4 regions of the Streptomyces sp. NPDC050610 genome follow, and region 2 is predicted to be linked to each of the others. Evidence: riboswitches for the same ligand, from Rfam matches in the RefSeq annotation. Region 2 holds a riboswitch; each other region holds the start of a gene.
What was found. A riboswitch is a leader RNA that binds a small molecule or an ion and turns the genes downstream of it on or off. The one in region 2 is predicted to bind cobalamin.
Positions count from the first base shown of each region.

Region 1: linked by a shared signal. The riboswitch ahead of AB0I22_RS14095 (ABC transporter substrate-binding protein) and the one ahead of AB0I22_RS28125 (CoA-acylating methylmalonate-semialdehyde dehydrogenase) in region 2 are both predicted to bind cobalamin.
Region 3: linked by a shared signal. The riboswitch ahead of AB0I22_RS22005 (prenyltransferase/squalene oxidase repeat-containing protein) and the one ahead of AB0I22_RS28125 (CoA-acylating methylmalonate-semialdehyde dehydrogenase) in region 2 are both predicted to bind cobalamin.
Region 4: linked by a shared signal. The riboswitch ahead of cobN (cobaltochelatase subunit CobN) and the one ahead of AB0I22_RS28125 (CoA-acylating methylmalonate-semialdehyde dehydrogenase) in region 2 are both predicted to bind cobalamin.

Region 1 is NZ_JBFAIV010000009.1:125,068-130,686, forward strand. It holds gene AB0I22_RS14080 ((2Fe-2S)-binding protein) at 1-158, opposite strand, end outside; gene AB0I22_RS14085 (ABC transporter ATP-binding protein) at 155-952, opposite strand; gene AB0I22_RS14090 (iron ABC transporter permease) at 949-1,980, opposite strand; gene AB0I22_RS14095 (ABC transporter substrate-binding protein) at 1,977-2,975, opposite strand; cobalamin riboswitch at 3,011-3,142, opposite strand; gene AB0I22_RS14100 (DUF6603 domain-containing protein) at 3,871-5,619, shown strand, end outside.
Region 2 is NZ_JBFAIV010000026.1:101,846-107,464, forward strand. It holds gene AB0I22_RS28120 (acyl-CoA dehydrogenase family protein) at 1-644, opposite strand, end outside; gene AB0I22_RS28125 (CoA-acylating methylmalonate-semialdehyde dehydrogenase) at 650-2,149, opposite strand; cobalamin riboswitch at 2,394-2,579, opposite strand; cobalamin riboswitch at 2,694-2,912, shown strand; gene metE (5-methyltetrahydropteroyltriglutamate--homocysteine S-methyltransferase) at 3,067-5,385, shown strand; gene AB0I22_RS28135 (phospholipase) at 5,590-5,619, shown strand, end outside.
Region 3 is NZ_JBFAIV010000017.1:132,261-137,879, forward strand. It holds gene AB0I22_RS21995 (CbiQ family ECF transporter T component) at 1-296, opposite strand, end outside; gene AB0I22_RS22000 (SCO2322 family protein) at 359-1,039, opposite strand; gene AB0I22_RS22005 (prenyltransferase/squalene oxidase repeat-containing protein) at 1,036-2,301, opposite strand; cobalamin riboswitch at 2,500-2,643, opposite strand; gene AB0I22_RS22010 (MBL fold metallo-hydrolase) at 2,702-3,877, opposite strand; gene AB0I22_RS22015 (aldehyde dehydrogenase) at 4,084-5,544, shown strand.
Region 4 is NZ_JBFAIV010000007.1:141,769-147,387, reverse strand. It holds gene cobN (cobaltochelatase subunit CobN) at 1-2,330, opposite strand, end outside; cobalamin riboswitch at 2,497-2,633, opposite strand; gene cobG (precorrin-3B synthase) at 3,154-4,482, shown strand; gene AB0I22_RS11445 (precorrin-8X methylmutase) at 4,583-5,230, shown strand; gene AB0I22_RS11440 (precorrin-2 C(20)-methyltransferase) at 5,227-5,619, shown strand, end outside.

The sequences.
Region 1 (5,619 bases), on a different contig from region 2:
TGGCCGGCGGCCTCGTGTTCGTAGGCGAGGAGACGGCCCAGTTCGGGGCTCGTGGGGTTCAGGAGGCGGTCGGCGGCGAGCCAGTTCGCCGCCTGCGCGGCGGGCGGCAGGCCCGCTTCGATGTGCCAGCGCGATCTCCGGTGGGCTCCGCTGCTCAACTCGGCTCCTCCGGCGGGATGTAGACGATGTGCGGGGCGCCGGTCGTCGGATGGGCGCCGATGTGGGCGCGTACGCCGTAGACCCTCTCCAGGAGGTCTTCGGTGAGGACGTCGGCGGGCCGCCCGGAGGCGACGACGCTTCCCGCGTCCAGGACGTGGAGGCGGTCGCAGTAAGAGGCGGCGAGGTTGAGGTCGTGCAGGACGACCAGCTTGGTGGCGGGCAGGTTGCGCAGCAGGGCGAGGAGTTCCAGCTGGTGGCGGATGTCGAGGTGGTTGGTGGGCTCGTCCAGGGCGAGGAGGCCGGGTTCCTGCACCAACGCCCGTGCCACGAGGGTGCGTTGCCGTTCGCCGCCGGAGAGCTGTTCGTAGGGGCGGTGGGCGAGGTCGGCGGAGCCGACGCGGGTGAGGGCGTCGGTGACGCGGCGGGCGTCGTCCTTGGTGTCCTGTTCCCAGAACCGTTTGTGCGGGCTGCGGCCCATGGCGACGACCTCGGCGACGGTGAGGCCGAAGGCGCCGGGCGCGTCCTGCGGGACGACGGCGATCCGGCGGGCGCGCTCCTTGACGGTGAGGGCGGCGGAGTCGGCGCCGTCGACGCGGACGGCGCCGGCGGTGGGGCGCAGGGTGCCGTAGACGCAGCGCAGGAGGGTGGTCTTGCCGCTGCCGTTGGGGCCGACCAGGCCGACCGTCTCGCCGGGCGCGGCGTCGAGGTCGATGTCGCGGATGAGCGTGGTGCCGTCGGGGGCGGCGTAGCCGAGGCCGGTGACCGTGAGGGCGGCCGGTGGCGGCTGGGTCATGCCGTGACTCCTTCCGCCCGGGTGCGGCGGCGCAGCAGCCACAGGAAGTAGGGGCCTCCGGTGAGTGCGGTGACGACGCCGACGGGGATCTCCTGTGGTGCGGCGACGGTGCGGGCCCCCAGGTCGGCCAGGAGCAGGAACACGGCGCCGCCGAGCGCGGCGACGGGCAGCAGCCTGCGGTGTCCCGCGCCGGTGATCATGCGGGCGGCGTGGGGCACCATCAGGCCGACGAAGCCGATCGCGCCGCTGAACGCGACGAGGACGCCGATGACGAGCGAGGTGAGGACGAAGACGGCGGCCCGGAAGCGGTTGGTGTCCAGGCCGAGAACCTGGGCTCCCTCCTCGCCCGCGAGCAGCAGGTCGAGCGGACGGGCGAGCGCGACGAGCAGCACCGTGCCGAGAGTCAACACGACGGCAGGCAGAGGGAGTTGACTCCAACGGGCCGCGCCGAGACCGCCGAGCGTCCAGAACATGATGGCCCGCGCGTGCTCGGCCTGCGCCGAGACGACAAGGACGAGACTGGTGAACGCGGCCAGGATGTACTGCACGGCGACCCCGGCGAGCACGAGTCGCCCGGACGTCATGGTGCCGCCGCGCCGCGCGAGCGCGTACACGACGACGAGGGCGCCCATGGAGCCGATGAACGCGGCCACCGGCAGCGCGACGGTGCTCGCGGTGCCCGCTCCGACCCCGAGCACGATGACGAGGACCGCGCCGGAGGAGGCGCCCGACGAGGCGCCGAGCAGGTACGGGTCGGCGAGCGGGTTGCGGACCACGGCCTGTAGCACGGTTCCGGCGACGGCGAGCCCCGCGCCGACCACGACGGCGAGGATGACGCGCGGCATCCGCACGTCCCACACGATGGACGCGAACGCGCCGCCGCGCTCACCGGAGACCAGGATGCGCAGCACCTCCCCCGGCGGGATCCCCACGGCCCCGATGGCGAGTCCGGCGACAGCCGCCGCGCCCACCGCCAGGACGAGCACGGCGACGAGCAGGGGAAAGCACCGGGTGCGGACGCCGCTCACTTCGCGTCGGGGTGCAGTTGCGCGGCGAGGCCGTCGACGGCGTCGGCGGCGCGTATCCCGAGCACGGCCGAGGACAGCGGCAGCACCGCGAACCGCTTGTTCTTGATCGCCGGGACGTTCTTGAGCGCCGGGTCGTCCAGCAGCCGCTGCTTCTTCGCGGCGACGCTGGTGCCGCCGTAGTCGTAGATCACGACGACGTCGGGCTTGCGGGCGATGACGCGTTCCCAGGAGACGTCGGCGAAGGACTTGCCGACGTCCGCGAAGACGTTGCGGCCGCCCGCGCGGCGGATGATGTCGTTGCCGAGCCCCTGGCCGCCCGCGGTGAACGCGCTGGAGTCGCCGGAGTCGTACACGAACACGGAGACCGGCTCGATGCCCGTGAGGCGTGCGGCGACGGAGTCGAGGCCCTTCTGTTCCCGCGCGATGAGCTTCTTGCCGCGCTCGGGGACGTTGAAGATCCGCGACACCTGCGTGACCTCGGTCTTGAGGTCGTCGACGCCGATCGGCCCCTTGGCGCAGCTCTCGATGTTCAGGCGGGTGTTGATCCCGGACTTCTGAAATCCGGTACGGTCGCGGCCCTCGCCCTTGTCGAAGGCGCTGGCGTAGCCGCCGTACACGAAATCGGGATTCGCGCCGAGCAGGGTCTCCTTCGACGGGTACTTCTCGGCGAGCACCTTCACCGAGTCGTAAGCCTTCCGGTATTCGGGACTGATCTTGTCGTCGAGATAGGCGGTGCCCGCCATGCGGTCCTTCAGCCCCAGGGCGAGCAGGATCTCGGTGGCGTGCTGATTGAGCGCGACGGCCCGCTTCGGCGCCTGCGTGAACGTGGTCTTCACTCCGCAGTTGGTGACCGTGTACGGGAAACCGGCGGCCGCACCGCCCGCCTTGTCGTCGCTCTTGTCCGCGCCGGATGAGCCGGACGTGCCGCACGCGGCGAGCGGGAGCAGCAGCAGAGACGTCAGAAGCGTGCGCGAGACCGCGCCGGTGCGGAGCATGTACATGCCTTTCCGAGGGATCCTCGTCCCCGGTCGGTACGGAAAGGCGGCCAGACAGTATCTGGCTGCCGGCCGCGCCCACGAGAGGTCGACCGGTCACAGTGGCGGGACCGCGCCGGATTCGCACCGGCTTCCTGGCCCTGACCGCCTTGATTGAGTGAGCACAGTGTGCCAGACGGCTGATCGGGGCCCGCGGCTGAGCCCGCCAGGCGGCCCCGCCCCGGGAGCGCCCTCTGCGCGTCCGCAGAAACCACTGGATACGGCACGAAGGCGCTGAAGTTCCGGTCGACCCAGCCGAGGGGTGGTGCGGCGCGCTGCGGGCGGTCCGCTCCGTACGGGCCGAAGCCCGGCCGGCATGGTGATCACCGGCGCCGTTCCATCCGCACACGCCGAGGACCCGGCATCGGCCCGGACACCGGCCGTCGAGCAGCACGGTGAGATCCGATAGGGAGCCGATGATCCACCGACCCCCTCGGCGAATCACCACGAAAGACCGAGGTCAAGGACCGAATCCCTTTGGTCCGCCGCACGGAGAGTTGTCCGGGTATCACCTTTCAGCCAATCCGCTAACCGAAAGTAGCCATCCATGCACTTACCGTGGGGTGCTGATTAAGATCTCGCAGTGGATGCCCTGGCCCTTTCCGGGCCCGCGCCTGGGTGGTGCCTGGGTGGGCCTTCCCACCTTTTCCGCCGATTCGAGGGCTGGAGCGCTGTGACAGCACGTGTGGAAGATATCCGTAAGCTCCTCGATCAGACGGGCCCGGGAGGTGCTGTCGAAATTCCGGGGTCCGTCCTCGGCGACCACGGTGCCGCGGCGCTGGTTCTGCGAGGGGGCCTCTTACGGGTCGAGGGCGCTATATGCGACCCGGGTGAATTCGCGGTCACGGGGCGGGCCATGACCACCGCGTCACCCGCCCCGGTCCCGGTGCGGGTCTCTTTCACCGATGACGGCGAACGGGTGACCGGGACGTTGGCCGCCGCCGACCTGGGCGAGGGCCGCGGGCTGGTGCTGGTCGACGGTGCCCCGGCCGGGGCGCCGCTGCCGGCCGGGGCCTGGGCGGTGGCGGACGGCCGTGCCCTGCGGCTGACCCGGCGGGCTCCCGTGCCGACGGCCGACTCCGGACGCCTGGACGGCCTGGGCCGTGCCCTGCCCGCGGTGCGACGGCGTACCGGCGGTGAACGCGAGGCTGATCGTGGCCCGCAGGCCCTGGTCACCGACAACGGCGTCTTCATCCCCCGCCCCGGGCCTCGGCGACGCAAGGGCGTGCGGATCCTGGAGGCCCCGTCGGTACGCGGTTGGTCGCCGATCGGTACGCCGGGCGGTGAGAACGGCCTGAGCGTGGACTACGCGAACCCGCCGCTGCGGATCGCGGGCGCGCTGACCGCGCTGCCGGCCTCACCGCCCTACAAGGCGGTGGTCGGCGGGGTACTGCTGGTGGACACCGGGGCGTTCAACGGTTCCGCGATGGGCGCCTACGTCATCCCCGACAACGGCGGCGAGCCGTCGCTGTTCGCCTACGGCTCGCTGGGCAGCGCCACCGGGTTCGGTCCGCCGATGTTCCAAGTACGCGGAATCTCGGCGGGGTTCGGCTGGAACAGCCGGGTGCGGGTGCCGGCGGCCGACGCGCTGAGCGGTTTCCCGTTCCTGATGGCGCTCGACGACCCGGGAGCGATCGGGGCCGACGACGAGGTCGATCCGCTGAAGGTGCTGGGGGAGCTGATCAGTGGCCCCGCCCCCTGGGTGCGCCCGCAAGAGGGTGACCTGTGGTTCGCCGCGGGTCTGGCCTTCGACTGCTTCGAGACTTTCCGGGGCCATGCGATGGCGCTGGTCCAGACCGGCTCGGACCTGACGATCAGTCTGCTGGGGGTCGGCGGCGCGCAGTTGCCCACCAAGAGCACCTCGAAGATCGCCCGGGTGGAGATCGGCATCGAGGCGACGCTGCGCCCGGCGGCCGGGGAGCTGAGCATCGGCGCCGCGTTCACCGACAAGACGTTCCTCATCGATCCGAACTGCAAGCTGCGCGGCGGCATCGGTCTGAAGTTCTGGTTCGGCGAGCACGCCAAGGCCGGCGACTTCGCGGTGATACTCGGCGCGATCCCGGCCGGACGGCAGTTGCCCGCCCGCTACCCCAAGCAGCAGGCCGCGGGCCTCACCTGGAGTGTCGGCTCGACCGTCAACATCGCCGGCAGCGCGTACGCCGCGTTCACGCCCCAGTCCTTGATGGCCGGCGGCGCGCTGGACGTCACCTTCCACTCCGGGATGCTGCGCGCCTGGCTGACCGCCCGCATCGACGCCCTGCTGGAGTGGAACCCCTTCTACTTCGACGTCGGCGTCGGGGTGCGGGTCGGGGTCTCAGCGACGGTCAAGGTGTGGTTCGTCAACGTCAAGGTCTCGGTCGAGGTCGGCGTCAGCGTGCGGGTGTGGGGCCCCGCCGTGGGCGGTGAGGCCACCGTCCACCTGTGGTTCATCTCCTTCACCATCGGCTTCGGGGCCGAGCGCCGCAGCGAGGCGCCCGCGCTGGACTGGGGCGGCTTCCAGGGCATGCTGCCGCCGCCCGAGAACATGGTCCGCACCACGCCGGTCGCCGGGTACGCGGGCGAGGGCGCCCCCGCCACTCGCGGCGCGGTCAAGCCGTGGCTGGTC
Region 2 (5,619 bases):
CCGTCCAGGACGACCTGGCGGGTGGGCTGGGCGTTCCAGCCCATCTTCTTCTCGTTGGGTCCGAAGGAGAGGCCGGGGTCGTCGCGTTCGATCACGAAGGCGGAGATGCCGCGGGGGCCGTCCCCGTCGGTGCGGGCCATGACGATGTACACCTGGGCGGCGCCCGCGCCGGAGATGAACTGCTTCACTCCGCTGAGGACGTAGTGGTCGCCGTCGCGGTCCGCCCGGGTGCGCAGGGACCCGGCGTCCGATCCGGCTCCCGGTTCGGTGAGGCAGTAGCTGCCGAGGTCGTCCATGGCGCAGAGGCGGGGCAGCCGGCGTGCGCGCTGTTCGGGGTCGCCGTAGCGGTCGATCATCCAGGCGACCATGTTGTGGATGGAGACGTAGCCCGCGATGGACGGGCAGCCGGAGGCGAGGGCTTCGAGGATGAGGACGCCGTCGGCCCGGCTGAGGCCGCTGCCTCCGGCCTCCTCGCGTACGTACACGCCGCCGAGCCCGAGTCCGGCCGCCTTGCGCAGCACGTCGAGGGGGAAGTGCTTGTCCTGGTCCCATTGGACGGCGTGCGGTGCCAGGTGGTCTTCCGCGAAGTCGAGGGTGGCTTCGACGAGGGCCTGCTGGTCCTCGGTGAGCGATGTGGCGGTCATGGCGCTCATCCCATGGTGGGGAGGGTGAAGCTCGCGCCTTCCTTGGCGCCCGAGGGCCAGCGCGAGGTGACGGTCTTGGTGCGGGTGTAGAAGCGGATGGCGTCGGGGCCGTGCTGGTTGAGGTCGCCGAAGCCGGAGCGCTTCCAGCCGCCGAAGGTGTGGTAGGCGACGGGGACCGGGATGGGCACGTTGACGCCGATCATGCCGGTGTTCACGCGGCGGCTGAAGTCGCGGGCGGTGTCGCCGTCCCTGGTGAAGATGGAGACTCCGTTGCCGTACGGGTGCTCGCTGGGCAGCCGGAGGGCTTCCTCGTAGTCGGCGGCGCGTGCGACGCACAGGACGGGGCCGAAGATCTCCTCGCGGTAGATCCGCATCCGCGGGGTGACCCGGTCGAAGAGGGACGCGCCCGCGAAGAACCCGTTCTCGTGGCCGGGCAGGGTGAAGCCGCGGCCGTCGGCGACGAGTTCGGCGCCCTCATTGACGCCGATGTCCACATACCGGCGGACCCGGTCGAGGGCGTCCCTGCTCACCAGCGGGCCGAAGTCGGCCTCCGGGTCGTCGCTGCGGCCGATGCGCAGCGTGCCGATGCGTTCCTTGAGGGCGGCGACCAGCCGGTCGGCCGTCTCCTCGCCGACCGGTACGGCCACCGAGATCGCCATGCACCGCTCGCCGGCGGACCCGTAACCGGCGCCGATGAGCGCGTCGACGGCCTGGTCGAGGTCGGCGTCCGGCATCACGATCATGTGGTTCTTGGCGCCGCCGAAGCACTGGGCGCGCTTGCCGTGGGCGGCGGCGGTGGCGTAGATGTGCGCGGCGATGGGGGTGGAGCCGACGAATCCGAGCGCGCCGACCCGCGGGTCCTCCAGGAGGGTGTCGACGGCCTCCTTGCCGCCGTTGACGACGTTCAGCACGCCGGGCGGCAGACCGGCCTCCAGGAACAGTTCGGCCAGCCGCAGCGGTACGGACGGGTCGCGCTCGGAGGGCTTGAGGATGAACGCGTTTCCGCAGGCGAGGGCGGGTGCGGCCTTCCACAGCGGGATCATGGCGGGGAAGTTGAAGGGGGTGATCCCGGCGGTCACGCCGATCGGGGCGCGCAGCGAGTGCACGTCGATGCCGGTGCCCGCGTTGTCCGTGAACTCGCCCTTGAGGAGGTGCGGGATTCCGGCGGCGAACTCGACGACCTCCAGACCGCGCTGGAGGTCGCCGTGCGCGTCGGCCACGGTCTTGCCGTGCTCGGCCGACAGCAGCCGGGCCAGGGAGTCGCGCTCGCCCTCGACGAGTTGGAGGAAGCGCAGCAGGACGCGGGCGCGGCGCTGCGGGTTCCACTCGCCCCACTCCTGCTGCGCGGTGACCGCGTCGGCGATGGCCGCCTCGGTGTCGGCGCGGCCCGCGAGGGGGACGCGGGCCTGGACCGTACCGGTGTTGGGGTCGTACACGTCGCCGTAGAGGCCGGACGTGCCGGCGGTGTGCTTGCCGCCGATGAAGTGGGTGAGTTCGCGGACCATGGGTGCCTGCTCTCGTCAGGGGAGATCCGGGGACGGCGCGGCGGGCGGGCGGCGGGCGCACGGGTGGGTGCGCCGCCGCCGCGGGCCGCGGGACAGCGAGCGTCGGGCCGCCGGGCGGGGGTCGGGACCGCCGAGGGGCCGCGAAGGTCTACGAGCGCGGGGTGGGTCGGGTGCGCTCCGCCGGATCACCAGGGTCGTGGGTACAAACCGGTGCCATGCGTGTCTGCTCCATCCTCGTGGACAACAACACGGAACATTCCGCGGCCGGTATCCTGACTCCCGGATCTCAGCGCGCCGCCCGTCTTCCCGGCAGACCTCGCCAGTGACGTGTGGACGGCAGCACACTCCCCGGTCACAGTGGCGGGACCGTGCCGGATTCACACCGGCTTCCCTGCACCGCGGACCTTGTGCCACGAAGATATAGTTGGACGTCCTAGTAAGTCCACCCCCCTCCGGCGCCCGGCTCCCGCGCGGCGGTGCGCCCCGTGTCCCACATCACGTTCCGGGATGTGAACAGCGGTGCCCAGAAAACCCCCTGACCTCTAGGCTGACCCGTGCAGCTGGTTCGCCCTGCCCGCCAGGCAGGCGCGTCGCAAGAGGGAACCCGGTGGGAATCCGGGACTGCCCCGCAGCGGTGAGCGGGAACGACCGCCGTCATACGCACTGGATCCGGCCATGGGTCCGGGAAGCGACGGCCAGTAGGAATCTGCCTCGGCAGGTGTGCCCGCGAGTCCGAAGACCTGCCCGTTGCCCGTACGCGACCGATTGCGTACGGAAATCCCGGTGACCTCGTGGGCGGGTCGGCGTGCATACCAGGTGGAGCACCGCGCTCGGCGCGAGTCCGCCTGGTCCGTCGCCTTCGCGTCCGTGTCCCGCCGCCGGGATTCTCAAGGAGTCATCTCGCGAAGGAGATTTCCGTGACAGCGAAGTCCGCAGCCGCGGCAGCACGGGCCACCGTGTACGGCTACCCCCGCCAGGGCGCGAACCGCGAACTGAAGAAGGCCATCGAGGGCTACTGGAAGGGCCGCGTCGACGCCGACGCCCTGAAGGAGACCGCCCAGCAGCTGCGCCGGGCGAACTGGGGGGAGTTGGCCGACGCCGGCGTCCACGAGATGCCGACCGGTGACTTCTCGTACTACGACCACGTCCTGGACACCAGCGTCATGGTCGGCGCCGTCCCCGCCCGGCACCGCGCCGCCGTCGACGCCGACCCGCTCGACGGCTACTTCGCCATGGCGCGCGGCAACCAGGACGTGGCGCCCCTTGAGATGACCAAGTGGTTCGACACCAACTACCACTACCTGGTGCCGGAGCTGGGCCCGGACACGGTCTTCGCGGCCGACTCCGCCAAGCAGCTCGCCGAGCTGACCGAGGCCCGCGCCCTCGGCCACACCGCGCGCCCCGTCCTCGTCGGCCCCGTCACGTACCTCCTGCTGGCCAAGCCCGCCCCGGGCGTCGCCGCCGACTTCGAACCGCTCACCCTCCTCGACCGGCTGCTCCCCGTCTACGCCGAGATCCTCGCCGACCTGCGCGCGGCCGGCGCCGAGTGGGTGCAGCTCGACGAGCCCGCCCTGGCCCAGGACCGCACGCCCGCCGAACTGAACGCCGCCGCCCGCGCCTACCGCGACCTGGGCACGCTCACCGGCCGGCCCAAGCTCCTCGTCGCCTCCTACTTCGACCGGCTCGGCGAGGCGCTCCCCGTCCTCGCCAAGGCCCCCGTCGACGGCCTCGCCCTCGACTTCACCGAGGCCGCCGCCGCCAACCTGGACGCCCTCGCCGCCGTCGGCGGGCTGCCGGGCAAGCGCCTGGTCGCGGGCGTCGTCAACGGCCGCAACATCTGGATCAACGACTTCGAGAAGTCCCTGTCCACCCTCGCCACCCTGCTCGGCCTCGCCGACCGCGTCGACGTGGCCGCCTCCTGCTCGCTCCTGCACGTACCGATCGACGCGGCCGCCGAGCGCGACATCGACCCGCAGATCCTGCGCTGGCTGGCCTTCGCCCGGCAGAAGACGGCGGAGATCGTCACGCTCGCCCGCGGCCTCGCGCAGGGCACGGACACGATCGCCACCGAGATCGCCGCCAACCGGGCCGACCTGGCCTCCCGCGCGAACTCCCCGATCACCCGGGACCCGGCCGTACGGGCCCGCGCCGCCGCCGTCACCGACGCGGACGGCCGCCGCTCGGCGCCGTACGAACAGCGCACCGCGGCCCAGCGCGCCCACCTCGGCCTGCCGCTGCTGCCGACCACCACGATCGGTTCGTTCCCGCAGACCGGCGAATTGCGCGCCGCCCGCGCCGACCTGCGCGCCGGCCGCATCGACGCGGCCGGCTACGAGGAGCGCATCAAGGACGAGATCCGCGAGGTCCTCGCCTTCCAGGAGCGCACGGGCATCGACGTCCTGGTGCACGGCGAGCCCGAACGCAACGACATGGTGCAGTACTTCGCCGAGCAGCTGACCGGCTACCTCGCCACCCAGCACGGCTGGGTGCAGTCCTACGGCACCCGCTACGTCCGGCCGCCGGTCCTCGCCGGCGACATCTCGCGGCCGGAGCCGATGACGGTGCGCTGGACCTCGTACGCGAACTCGCTCACCGACCGGCCGGTCAAGGGCATGCTCACCGGCCCGGTGACCATGCTCGCCTGGTCCTTCGTCCGCGACGACCAGCCGCTCGGCGACACCGCCCGGCAGGTGGCGCTCGCCCTGCGCGACGAGGTCGACGACCTGGAGGCCGCGGGCACTTCGGTCATCCAGGTCGACGAGCCCGCCCTCCGCGAGACGCTCCCGCTGCGCGCCGCCGACCGCCCCGCCTACTTGGCCTGGGCCACCGAGTCCTTCCGCCTCACCACCAGCGGCGTGCGCCCGGCCACCCAGATCCACACGCACATGTGCTACGCCGAGTTCGGCGACATCGTCCAGGCCATCGACGACCTCGACGCCGACGTCATCAGCCTGGAGGCGGCCCGCTCCCACATGCAGGTCGCCCGCGAACTCGCCGCGCACGGCTACCCGCGCGAGGCCGGCCCCGGCGTCTACGACATCCACTCCCCGCGCGTCCCCTCCGTCGAGGAGGCCGCCGCCCTGCTCCGCAAGGGCCTGGCGGCCATCCCCGCCCAGCGCCTGTGGGTCAACCCCGACTGCGGCCTCAAGACCCGCGGCTGGCCCGAGACCCGAGCCGCGCTGGAGAACCTGGTCGCCGCCGCCCGTACGGTACGGGCGGAGCTTCCCGAGTCCTGACGAGGTGACGCGGTCGCGCCCGTCACCAGTGCCTGGGCGCACTGGTGACGGGCGCGGACCTGGCGCAACTCGCGCCATGAAATGGCCATTTGGCCGTTAGAACGGACCGAGGATCGATCACTCTTACCACTTCGGGCGCTATATTTTCGCGATCGATGGACGGCTCGTCGCCGTCACGTCTCAGCAGCTTGAAGGAGTGCCTTCTTGAACACTCACCTTCGACATGGCGCCCGC
Region 3 (5,619 bases), on a different contig from region 2:
GGGAGGGTGAAGAGCGTGTGCGTACCGGGGATCGGGGAGCCGAGCACGACGGCGAAGACCAGGCGGATCGCCAGCACCAGCAGCCCCAGCTTGAGGAACGCCCCGTACGAACGCGCCCACGGCGCGTCCGTACGCCGCGCCGCCACCACATACCCCGCGACCCCGACCAGCAGGCACAGCAGCAGCGGATTCGTGGTCCGCGAAGCGGCCGTGGCCAGCCCGAGCGCCCACAGCCACCACGCGCCGGGGTGCAGGGCGCTGCTCCGGGAGGTCAGAGGAGCACGGGCGCGGCCCATGACCGGCCCGTTCCGCTGGTCCGCCGTCGTACGGGCGCGGGGGCGCCGCGCTTGGTGGTCGTTCATCCGCGGCGGCGGCGTGCCTGCCACCAGGCGGCGGCGCCGAGGGCGACGACGGCGGCGATGCCGCCGATCAGCCCGGCGGACGGGCCGCCCCCGCCATCGTCCTTGTCCGCCTTGTCTGTGGCCTCGGCCTTGTCCGACCCGCTCGGCGCGGGGGTCTTCTTCCCGCCGTCGGCGACCTGCTCGCCGCAGCCCGACTTCGGGTAGCCGTCGATGGCGCACAGCAGCGCCGCCGAGTTGTAGCGCAGCGGCTTCGCGACCGCCGCCAGGGCCTCGCTCGCGCTGGCGTCCGTACCGACGCGCGCGCAGGCCGTACGGGCCGGGGGCGGCGTACGCCCGTCCGGCGCGTCGGCGGCGGTGCCGAAGTCGACGACGAGCGCGACGCGCTTGCTGCCGCCCTTGGCCGGGGTGTCCGCGCAGATCGCGCCGAAGCCCGCGGCCCCGCGCGGCTTCGCCGCCTGCGAGGAGTCCTGGCTGACGGCGAACCGGAAGCCGAGGGTGTCGCCGTCGTCGGGCCGCGCCACAGAGGGCCCCTGTGTGGCGTACGTCCACTCTTGGCCGGAACGCTCCCAGAAGGACCAGTAGCGGTAGCCGTCCGCGTGCGCGGGCGCGGCGCCCAGGACGGCGAGCGCCCCGGCGAGCAGCGCCGCGCCGAACGCCCGGCGCAGGCCGCCCGTCACCGCTTCGGGTTCTTCTTGCGGCCGCTGATCAGGAAGCCGACGCCGATGCCCGCCACCAGGCAGACGCCCACGAACCACCAGACGCCGAACCCGCTGTCGTCCTTCTTCTTCTCGTCCTTCGCGTCCTTCTTCGACGAGTCCGCCGCCTCCGGCTTCGGGCCCGTCGCGTTCAGCTGCTGTACGAGGTCGCCGCCGACGGTGCGCGGGTCGGTCCCGGACGCCTTGGCCGCGAGGATCAGCTTCGCGAGCTTGCCGGGGTCGCCCTTGGCCCAGGCGGCGGCGCCGTTCTTGTCGTCCCGCAGCCACCCCATGGCCTTCCCCGCGGCGTCGGTGTGGCCGCCCGCCGCGAGGGCGGTGACGGCGTCGGCCGTGGCCCCGAAGTCGGGCTTGTCGGACTTGGGGTCCATGGCGGAGGCCAGGTGCTGCCCGTTGCCCGCGAGTTTCGCCGCCAGGTAGGCGGACCCGGCGTCGGCCGCCGCGGAGGCGTTCTCCGCCTTGCCCTTGCCGTTGCCATCGGTGCAGGCGAGCGGCTTCGGGGCCTTGTCCCCACCACTCGGGTGCTCCACCAGATACCCCTTGCCCGATGCGGCCAGCGTCGCCGCCGCGCTCGCGAGGTCGTTGGCGAGCAGCTGCCCCTTCTGCGGCAGATAGGCGAAGGCGCCGCGCTCGCCTTCCTTGGCGTCGCAGCCGAGCTGGAAGGTCAGCAGCGCGTCGTACGGGCTCTTGCCGCCCTTGGCGGCGGCCTTCGCCGGGTCCTGGCCGGCCGCGGCGTACGCGCCGATGGCCGTCGCGGTGGAGCTGGCGTTGCTGGGGTTGCCGGGCTGCGCGCCCCAGCCGCCGTCCTCGTTCTGGGTGGCCTTGAGCCAGTCGAGCCCCTTCTTCACCTCCGCGCCGCGCCCGCCGACCGTCGCGAGCCCCTGCACGGCGGCGGCCGTGGCGTCGGTGAACTCGCCCTTCTTCGCGTCGCACGCTGTGCCGGTGTCGGCCCGGTACCCGGCGAAGCCGCCGTCCGCGCACTGCTGCCCGGCCAGCCAGTCCACGGCCGGCTTGGCGGGCGTGACGCCCGCCGAGTCCTGCGCGAGGAAGGCCAGCGACTGCCGGAACACGCCGTCGAACTGCGGGTTCGTCGTCCCGTACAGGCCCGGCGCCGCCGGGGGCGGCGAATCGGCGAAGGCGGCGGGGGCCGCGGCCGCGCTCAGCAGGGCGGCGGCGGCCAGAGCCGCGGCGCCGCGGCGCGCGTGGACGGCGGGGGAGGGGGCCATGGGGTCGGTGCCTCTCGGTGAATGTCGCAGCGGTGGGTGATACACAGCGTGGTACACAGCGGTGGTGGTACACAGCCGTGCACGGCCGCCCACCCGCGCACTGTCGTCCAGACCGCGCGGTGGCACCGGGCTCAGCTCCGTATACCTCGACGGTGCCGGTGGCCGGGCGCCGCCGCCAGGCGGGCGCGTCCGGTTCCGGGAGCCTGTTCGCCCCGGCGCGGGTGCTCCGGCTCGTACGGCCGTACACGCGGTACGGGCCGCACTCACGGTTGCGGGTCAGCGCCGGAGTCGCACCGGCTTTCCCCGTGGCGAGGCGGGATGAAGTTGTGCAGAACACTCTAACGGGCGGGTTCCGCGCGCTCCGCTCACGGGCCGGAGCGGACCTTCCCTTCCCCTCTCTTCACACCGCCCGGTAGGTGACCGGCTCGCTCCCCGGCACCGCCTCCGCGTGGCCGAGCTTCACCAGCCGCCGCAGGTGGGCCTCGGTCTCGGAGACGGCGATGTTGCGGGAGGAGTAGGGGATGCCGGCCCAGGGGCGGTTCCACTCCATGGCCACGGCGAGCTGCCAGGGCGTCCGGGGGGTGGCGAGGAGTTCGCGCAGGTCGGCGAGGCGGGCCCGGTGGTGTTCGAGGAGTTCGCGGACGCGGGCGGGGGCGTCGGTGAAGGGGTGCTGGTGGGCGGGGAGCACTTCGGCGGGGCCGAGGGCGGCGACGCGTTCTAGGGAGGCGAGGTAGTCGCCGAGCGGGTCGATGGCCGCGCCCGCCGGGACGACTGCCGAAGCGCTCGCCGAGGCGTCTGGCGAAATGCCCGTCGACGCGCTCACCGAAGGGCTCGCCGAAGCGCTCGCCGAAGGGCCTGCCGAAGCGTCTCCCGGAGTGCCCGCCGCCGTTCCCTTCCCGGCGGCCGGGCCCTCGTACAGGCCGATGTGCGGGGTGATGCCGGGCAGCAGGTGGTCGCCGGAGAAGAGCCGGCCGTGACCGGGCCGGCCGGCGGGGTGGGCCTCTTCGAGGTGGAGGCAGACGTGGCCGGGCGTGTGGCCGGGGGTCCAGACGGCGCGCAGCCGGCGGCCGGGGAGGTCGAGGAGTTCGCCCGGTTCGATGGCCCGGTCGGGCAGTGCGGCCCGGTGTCCGGGGAGGGGGCGGGCGCGGCCTTCGGCGAGCGCGGCGGTCAGCGGGGCGAGGTGGTCGTCGGGGGCGCCCGCGGCGGCGAGCTTGTCGACGAGGTAGCCCAGCCAGTGGAGGGGGTCCGTCTCCCGGGTGCGGCGCACCACGTCCGTATCGGCGGGGTGCATGGCGATCCACGCGCCCGACGCCTCGCGGACCTGCCCGGAGAGGCCGTGGTGGTCGGGGTGGTGGTGGGTGATGAGCACGCCGCGCAGTTCGGAGACGGCCGTGCCGCACTCCGTGAGCCCTGCGGCGAGCGCGTCCCAGGAGGCGGGGTCGTCCCAGCCGGTGTCGATGAGGACGGGGCCGTCGTCGGTGTCGAGGAGGTATATGAGGGTGTGGCCGAGGGGGTTGTCCGGTATGGGGACGGGGATGGACCAGACCCCGCCTCCGTGGTCCGTGACGTGCGCCATGCGGGGTCCCCTCTCGCTGTGGCCGCCCGGTCTCGTCGCCGGGCGGGCCGTTCGTCGTCTGCCGGGCCGTATCCCACGGCGTCCCGCGTCGGATCCATTGCCCACTATAACTAGAACTGGTATCAGTTCTGATGCAGTGTCAGAACGGTTGCCGGCACCGGCGGCCGTACGGGCAGGGGCCAAGCCAACCCGCGGGAGGCTCAGACATGAGCGACCTCATCGAGCACGGACAGCTCTTCATCGGCGGCGAGTTGACCGATCCGGCAGGCCGGGACGCCATCGAGGTCGTCTCGCCGCACACGGAACAGGTCATCGGCCGGGTGCCGCACGCCTCGCGCGCGGACGTCGACAAGGCGGTCGCCGCCGCCCGCGCCTCCTTCGACTCCGGCGTCTGGGCGAGCCGCACCCTGGACGAGCGGATCGAGGTCGTCACCCGCATCAAGGACGCCATAGCCGCGCGCCACGAGGAGATCGCCCGGCTCATCTCGGCCCAGAACGGCTCCCCTTCCTCCTGGAGCGTTCTCGCGCAGGCGCTCGGCGCGATGATGGTCTGGGACTGCGCGATCACCGTCGCGCGCGACTTCCCGTACGAGGAGCGGCGGGCCGGAGTGCTCGGGCCGCTGCTGGTGCGGCGTGAGCCGGTGGGCGTGGTCGCGGCCGTGGTGCCGTGGAACGTACCGCAGTTCGTGGCCGCCGCGAAGCTCGCGCCCGCCCTGCTCGCCGGCTGCTCGGTGGTGCTCAAGCCGTCGCCGGAGACGCCGCTGGACGCGTATCTGCTGGCCGAGATCACGGCCGAGGCGGGGCTGCCGCGCGGGGTGCTGTCCGTCCTGCCGGCCGACCGGGAGGTCAGCGAGTACCTGGTCGGGCACCCCGGCGTCGACAAGGTGTCCTTCACCGGGTCGGTCGAGGCGGGCCGGCGCGTCATGGAGGTGGCCGCCCGGAACCTGACCCGCGTCACCCTGGAACTGGGCGGCAAGTCGGCCGCCGTCATCCTGCCGGACGCCGACCTGGAGGCGGCCGTCGCCGGGATCGTGCCCAGCGCCTGGATGAACAACGGGCAGGCGTGCGTGGCCCAGACCCGGGTGCTCGCGCCCCGCGCCCGCTACGACGAGATCGCGGAGCGGCTCGCCGCCGCCGCGGGCGCGCTCGTGGTGGGCGACCCGCTCGACGCCGCCACCGAGATCGGCCCGCTGGTCGCGCGGCGGCAGCGGCAGCGGTCCCTGGACTACATCGCCATCGGGCAGCGGGAGGGGGCCAAACTCCTCACCGGCGGCGGACGCCCGGCGGACCAGGAGACGGGCTGGTACGTGGAGCCGACGCTCTTCGGCGACGTCTCCAACTCCATGCGGATCGCCCGTGAGGAGATCTTCGGCCCGGTCGTCTGCCTGATCCCGTACGAGGGGGAGGAGGAGGCGGTACGGATCGCCAACGACTCCGACTACGGCCTGTCCGGCAGCGTCTGGACCGCCGACGTCGAGCGCGGCATCGACGTCGCGCGCCGGGTGCGCACCGGCACGTACTGCGTGAACACCTTCAGCCTCGACATGCTCGGACCGTTCGGCGGCTACAAGAACTCCGGCCTGGGCCGGGAGTTCGGGCCCGAGGGGTTCTCGGAGTATCTGGAGCACAAGATGATCCACCTGCCCGCGGGCTACGGGGACAGCTGATGGGCGACTGCCGGCACATCGAGGGGGACGGTTGATGGGCGACGGCCGGCACGTCGAGGGAGGCGGCTGATGGGC
Region 4 (5,619 bases), on a different contig from region 2:
TCGGTGGTGGCGGCGAGGCGCGGCACGACCTCGCGGGCGGCGAACTCCAGGATGGCGCGGACGCCTTGGCGCTGCGCCTCGGGCAGCTCCAGGCTGGCCTTCTCGGCGGCGGCCGGGTCCCAGTCGGCGTCCTCCATGGCCGCGACGAGCGTACGGGCGCGCTCCTCGGCCTCGTCGGCGCCGGTGCGGGTGGCGGCGGACTCGTCGAGGCCGAGGGCCTCGCGCAGGCCGGGCAGGGCGGCGGTGCCGCCCCAGATCTGCCGGGCGCGGAGGATCGCGAGGACGAGGTTGACGCGCTCGGGGCCGGTGGGGGCGCCGCCGAGCACGTGCAGGCCGTCGCGGATCTGGGCGTCCTTGACCTCGCACAGCCAGCCGTCGACGTGCAGCAGGAAGTCGTCGAACCCGTCGTCGTCCGGCCGGTCGGCGAGCCCGAGGTCGTGGTCGAGCTTGGCGGCCTGGATCAGCGTCCAGATCTGGGCGCGGATGGCGGGCAGCTTGGCCGGGTCCATGGCGGCGATGGAGGCGTACTCGTCGAGGAGCTGCTCCAGGCGCGCGATGTCGCCGTAGGACTCGGCGCGGGCCATCGGCGGCACGAGGTGGTCGACGAGGGTGGCGTGGGCGCGGCGCTTGGCCTGGGTGCCCTCGCCGGGATCGTTGACCAGGAAGGGGTAGATGAGCGGCAGGTCGCCGAGGGCGGCGTCGGGGCCGCAGGCGGCGGACAGGCCCGCGTTCTTGCCGGGCAGCCACTCCAGGTTGCCGTGCTTGCCGAGGTGCACCATGGCGTCGGCGCCGAAGCCGCCGTCGGCCCGGTCGGCGGCGATCCAGCGGTAGGCGGCCAGGTAGTGGTGCGAGGGCGGCAGGTCGGGGTCGTGGTAGATGGCGATGGGGTTCTCGCCGAAGCCGCGCGGCGGCTGGATGAGGATGAGGAGGTTGCCGCGGCGCAGGGCGGCCAGGACGATGTCGCCCTCGGGGTTCCGGCTGCGGTCGACGAACATCTCGCCGGGCGGGGGTCCCCACTGGCCCTCGACGGCCTCGCGCAGTTCGGCGGGGAGCCGCTCGTACCAGCGCCGGTAGTCGGCGGCCGGGATGCGGACGGGGTTGCGCGCCAGCTGCTCCTCGGTGAGCCATTCCTGGTCGTGGCCGCCGGCTTCGATGAGGGCGTAGATCAGCTCGTCGCCGACGCCGGATTCGAGGCCGGGTACGGGCTCGGTCCCGAAGTCGTAGCCGTCGGCCTTCAGGCGGCGCAGCAGGGCGACGGCGCTGGCGGGGGTGTCGAGGCCGACGGCGTTGCCGATGCGGGAGTGCTTGGTGGGGTAGGCGGAGAGGACGAGCGCGAGGCGCTTCTCGGCGGCCGGGATGTGGCGCAGCCGGGCGTGGCGCACGGCGATGCCGGCGACGCGGGCGGCGCGCTCGGGGTCGGCGACGTAGGCGGGCAGGCCGTCCTCGTCGACCTCCTTGAAGGAGAACGGGACGGTGATGAGGCGGCCGTCGAACTCGGGGACGGCGACCTGGGTGGCGGCGTCCAGCGGGGAGAGGCCCTCGTCGTTCTCCTCCCAGGCGGTGCGCGGCCCGGTCAGGCACAGGGCCTGGAGGATCGGCACGTCGAGGGCGGCGAGCGCGCCCGCGTCCCAGGACTCGTCGTCGCCGCCGGCGGACGCCTCGGCGGGCTTGGTGCCGCCGGCCGCGAGGACGGTGGTGACGACGGCGTCGGCCGCGCCGAGCGCCTCGACCAGCTCGGCCTCGGGCGCGCGCAGGGAGGCGACGAAGAGCGGCATGGGCACGCCGCCCGCGTCCTCGACGGCCTGGCACAGCGCCTCGACGAAGGCGGTGTTGCCGCTCATGTGGTGGGCGCGGTAGTAGAGCACGGCGATCCGCGGGCCGCTCGCGTCGGCGCGCGGGGTGCGCTCCAGCGAACCCCAGGTGGGGGCGGGCGCGGGCGCCTCGAAACCGTGGCCGGTGAGCAGCACGGTGTCGGAGAGGAAGCGCGCGAGCTGCTCCAGGTTGGCGGGCCCGCCGTGCGCGAGGTAGGCGTGCGCCTCGGCGGCGATGCCGACGGGGACGGTGGACGCCTCCATCAGCTGGGCGTCGGGGGCCTGTTCGCCGGTGAGGACCACCACGGGCCGGTCCCCGGCGAGCAGGATGTCGAGCCCCTCCTGCCAGGCGCGTACGCCGCCGAGGAGCCGTACGACGACGAGCTGGACGCCGTCGAGGAGGCCGGGCAGCTCGCTCAGGTCGAGGCGGGCCGGGTTGGCGAGCCGGTAGGGCACGGGCCCGTCGGCGGCGCGCGCGCTGAGCAGGTCGGTGTCGGACGTCGACAGCAGCAGGATCACTGGAACTCGCCTCGCGTAGTCGTTCCGGGCCGGGTGGCCGAGGGGGCCCGGCGGCTGGGGGTACGGGAGCCCGCGGCAGAGCGGCGGGCGGACAGCGGGTCCGTCCGGGGCGCGCGGAGCCGGAACATGCGCATGCGTCGGCAAGCCTTCCTCGGGGTCCGCGCCCCGGGCGGTGGGAGGACGGCGGGAGTTCCTGACTCGCCCGGCATCGCTGCCTGGCTCACAGTGGCGGGACCGTGCCGGAGTCTCACCGGCTTCCTCCCCTGGCGCCGTCGCTGGCGTCCGGCGGATCGAAATGATCCACCGGTGAGAATAGTAAGCGCTATACGTTCCGAGCTGAGGGCCGGCGAGGCCGACCGGCCTCTCATGCCGGCCCACGGAGGACGCCTCCCAGCAGGAGCCGGGGAAACTTGAGGACACATGGCCGCCCGATCCAGCCCGCCCAGCGCTTGAGGACCGGGCCCGCGCCCCCATCCGGCCCGACGCCCGAGGACGCGCAGCGCCCCCAACCGGCCCGACACCCGAGGACGCACAGCGACCCCATCCGGCCCGACACCCGAGGACGCACAGCGACCCGATCCAGCCCGTCCGGCGCTTGAGGACAAGCCCCGCCCCCGTCCCGCCGGCGGCCGGGGGCGCACAGCAACCCCATCCAGCCCGTCCGGCGATTGAGGACAAGGCCCGCGTCCCATCTCGCCGACACCCGAGGACGCACAGCCACCCCATCCAGCCCGTCCGGCGATTGAGGACCAGGGTGCGGGGCGGCGCCCCGCGAGAAACACCGGCACCCACCCAAGTGGAACGTCTCGGTATGCTCGCAGCCATGCCTTTCGCCCCCGCTCCCACCCCGCCAGGGGCCCGGCCCACCGCCCGGCACGGCGACGACGCATGCCCCGGCGCGCTGCGCCTGCACCCCGCCGCGGACGGCGCCCTGGCCCGTATCCGCGTCCCCGCCGGACTCCTGACGACACGTCAGGCAACGGCACTGGCCCACCTGGCGGCGGAACTGGGCGACGGCTGTCTCGACCTCACCTCGCGCGGCAACATCCAGGTGCGCGGGCTCGCCCCCGACCGCGGGGCGGCGCTCGCGGTCCGGCTGCGCATGGCCGGTCTGCTCCCCTCCGACCGGCACGAGCGCGTACGCAACATCGCGGCATCCCCCCTCGCCGGACTCGACGGCGCCGGGCACGCGGACGTACAGGCCTGGGCCCGCGAGCTGGACGCGCTGCTGTGCGCGGACCCGGACACCGCCCGGCTCTCGGGCCGCTTCCTCTTCGGCCTCGACGACGGCCGCGGCGACGTGGCCGCCCTCGTCCCCGATGTGACATTGATCGCAGGTCAGGACGGTCGTACGGCGCTCGGCTACGGCACCGGAGGACCGGCCCTCGGCCTCGCCGCCGAAGACGCCCCCCGCGCCGCCGTGCTGGCGGCGCGTGAATTCCTGAGCGCACGCGACGGCAGCGGCGTTGACGCCTGGCGCGTGACCGACCTCCCCCAGGACCACCGCCCGCGCGCCGGCGCCTTGGCCGCGCGCCTCGCCGCCGAAGACATCGGCAGCACCCCGCTGCCCCGGACCTCACCATCGCTGGGCGCGCCGCCCGCCCCCGGCCTCGTCCCCGGCCCGCACGGCGCGTACGCCCTCTCGGTGGCGGCGCCGCTCGGGCGGATGACCGTCGCCCAGTGGGAGCTGCTCATCGAGGCGGCGGCCTGCGACGGAAGCGGCGAACTGCGTGTGACACCCTGGCGCGGCATCGTCCTCCCCGGCCTGCGGGCCGCCGCCGCCCCGGCGCGGCTGGCAGCGCTGGCGGACGCCGGTTTCGTCACCAGCGAGGCATCGCCCTGGCACGGAGCGGGAGCGTGCGCGGGCCGGCCCGGCTGCGCGAAGTCCCTCGCGGACGTGCGTACCGACGCGGCGGCGGCGCTCTCCGGGCGGAGCGGCGGCGGGCTCCCGGTCTACTGGTCCGGCTGCGAGCGGCGCTGCGGCCACCCCGGCGGCGGCTGGGTCGACGTCCTGGCGACGGGCGACGGCTACCGCGTCACCGTACGGCCGGTGCCCGACGGCGCTGACGGCTCCGGCGGGCCGGCCGGGCCCGAGGTCGTCGCGCCGGGGCGGGAGCTGGCCGACGCGGTGGCGGCGGCGCGCACCGCGTAGCGTGCGTGCCCGACCGATGTGACCGGTGGACGACACCCCCTGAAACGACGGCCGGCCACGGCCCGGCACCATCCAGCCAGACCCAGTCAGTGATCCCAGCATGCGAGGAACAGTGTTCGACTACGAGAAGGACGGGGCGGCCATCTACCGCCAGTCCTTTGCCACCATCCGCGCGGAGGCGGACCTCGGCGGGCTGCCGCCCGACGTCGCCCAGGTCGCGGTGCGGATGATCCACGCCTGCGGGATGACCGATCTCGTCCGCGACCTCGCCTACTCCCCCGGCGTCGTCGCCCGCGCCCGCGAGGCGCTGCGCGCCGGGGCGCCCATCCTGTGCGACGCCAACATGGTCGCCAGCGGCGTCACCCGCAAGCGGCTGCCCGCGGACAACGACGTGATCTGCACCCTCGCCGACCCGTCCGTGCCGGACCTGGCGAAGCGGCTGGGCACCACGCGCAGCGCCGCCGCGCTGGAGCTGTGGCGCGACCGGCTCGACGGCGCGGTGGTGGCGGTCGGGAACGCGCCGACGGCGCTGTTCCGGCTGCTGGAGATGGTGAGCGAAGGAGGGGCGGGGGCGCCGCGCCCGGCGGCCGTCATCGGCATACCGGTCGGTTTCATCGGCGCCGCCGAGTCCAAGGACGCGTTGGCCGGCCACCCGGCGGGCCTCGAACACCTGGTGGTGCGCGGGCGGCGCGGCGGCAGCGCCATGGCGGCGGCCGCGATCAACGCGATAGCGAGCGAGGAAGAGTGAGCGAGCAGCAGACCACCGGCCGGCTCTACGGGGTCGGGCTCGGCCCCGGCGACCCGTCGCTGATGACCGTACGGGCCGTCGAGGTCATCGGCGCGGCCGACGTCGTCGCGTACCACAGCGCCCGGCACGGCCGCTCCATCGCGCGCTCCATCGCCGAACGGCATCTGCGCGCCGACCACATCGAGGAGCCGCTGGTCTACCCGGTCACCACGGAGCGGACCGACCACCCGGGCGGCTACCGGGGCGCGCTGGAGGAGTTCTACGAGCAGTCGGCGGCCCGGCTGGCGGCGCACCTGGACGCGGGGCGCACCGTCGCCGTGCTCGCCGAGGGCGACCCGCTCTTCTACGGCTCGTACATGCACATGCACAAGCGGCTCGCCGACCGCTAC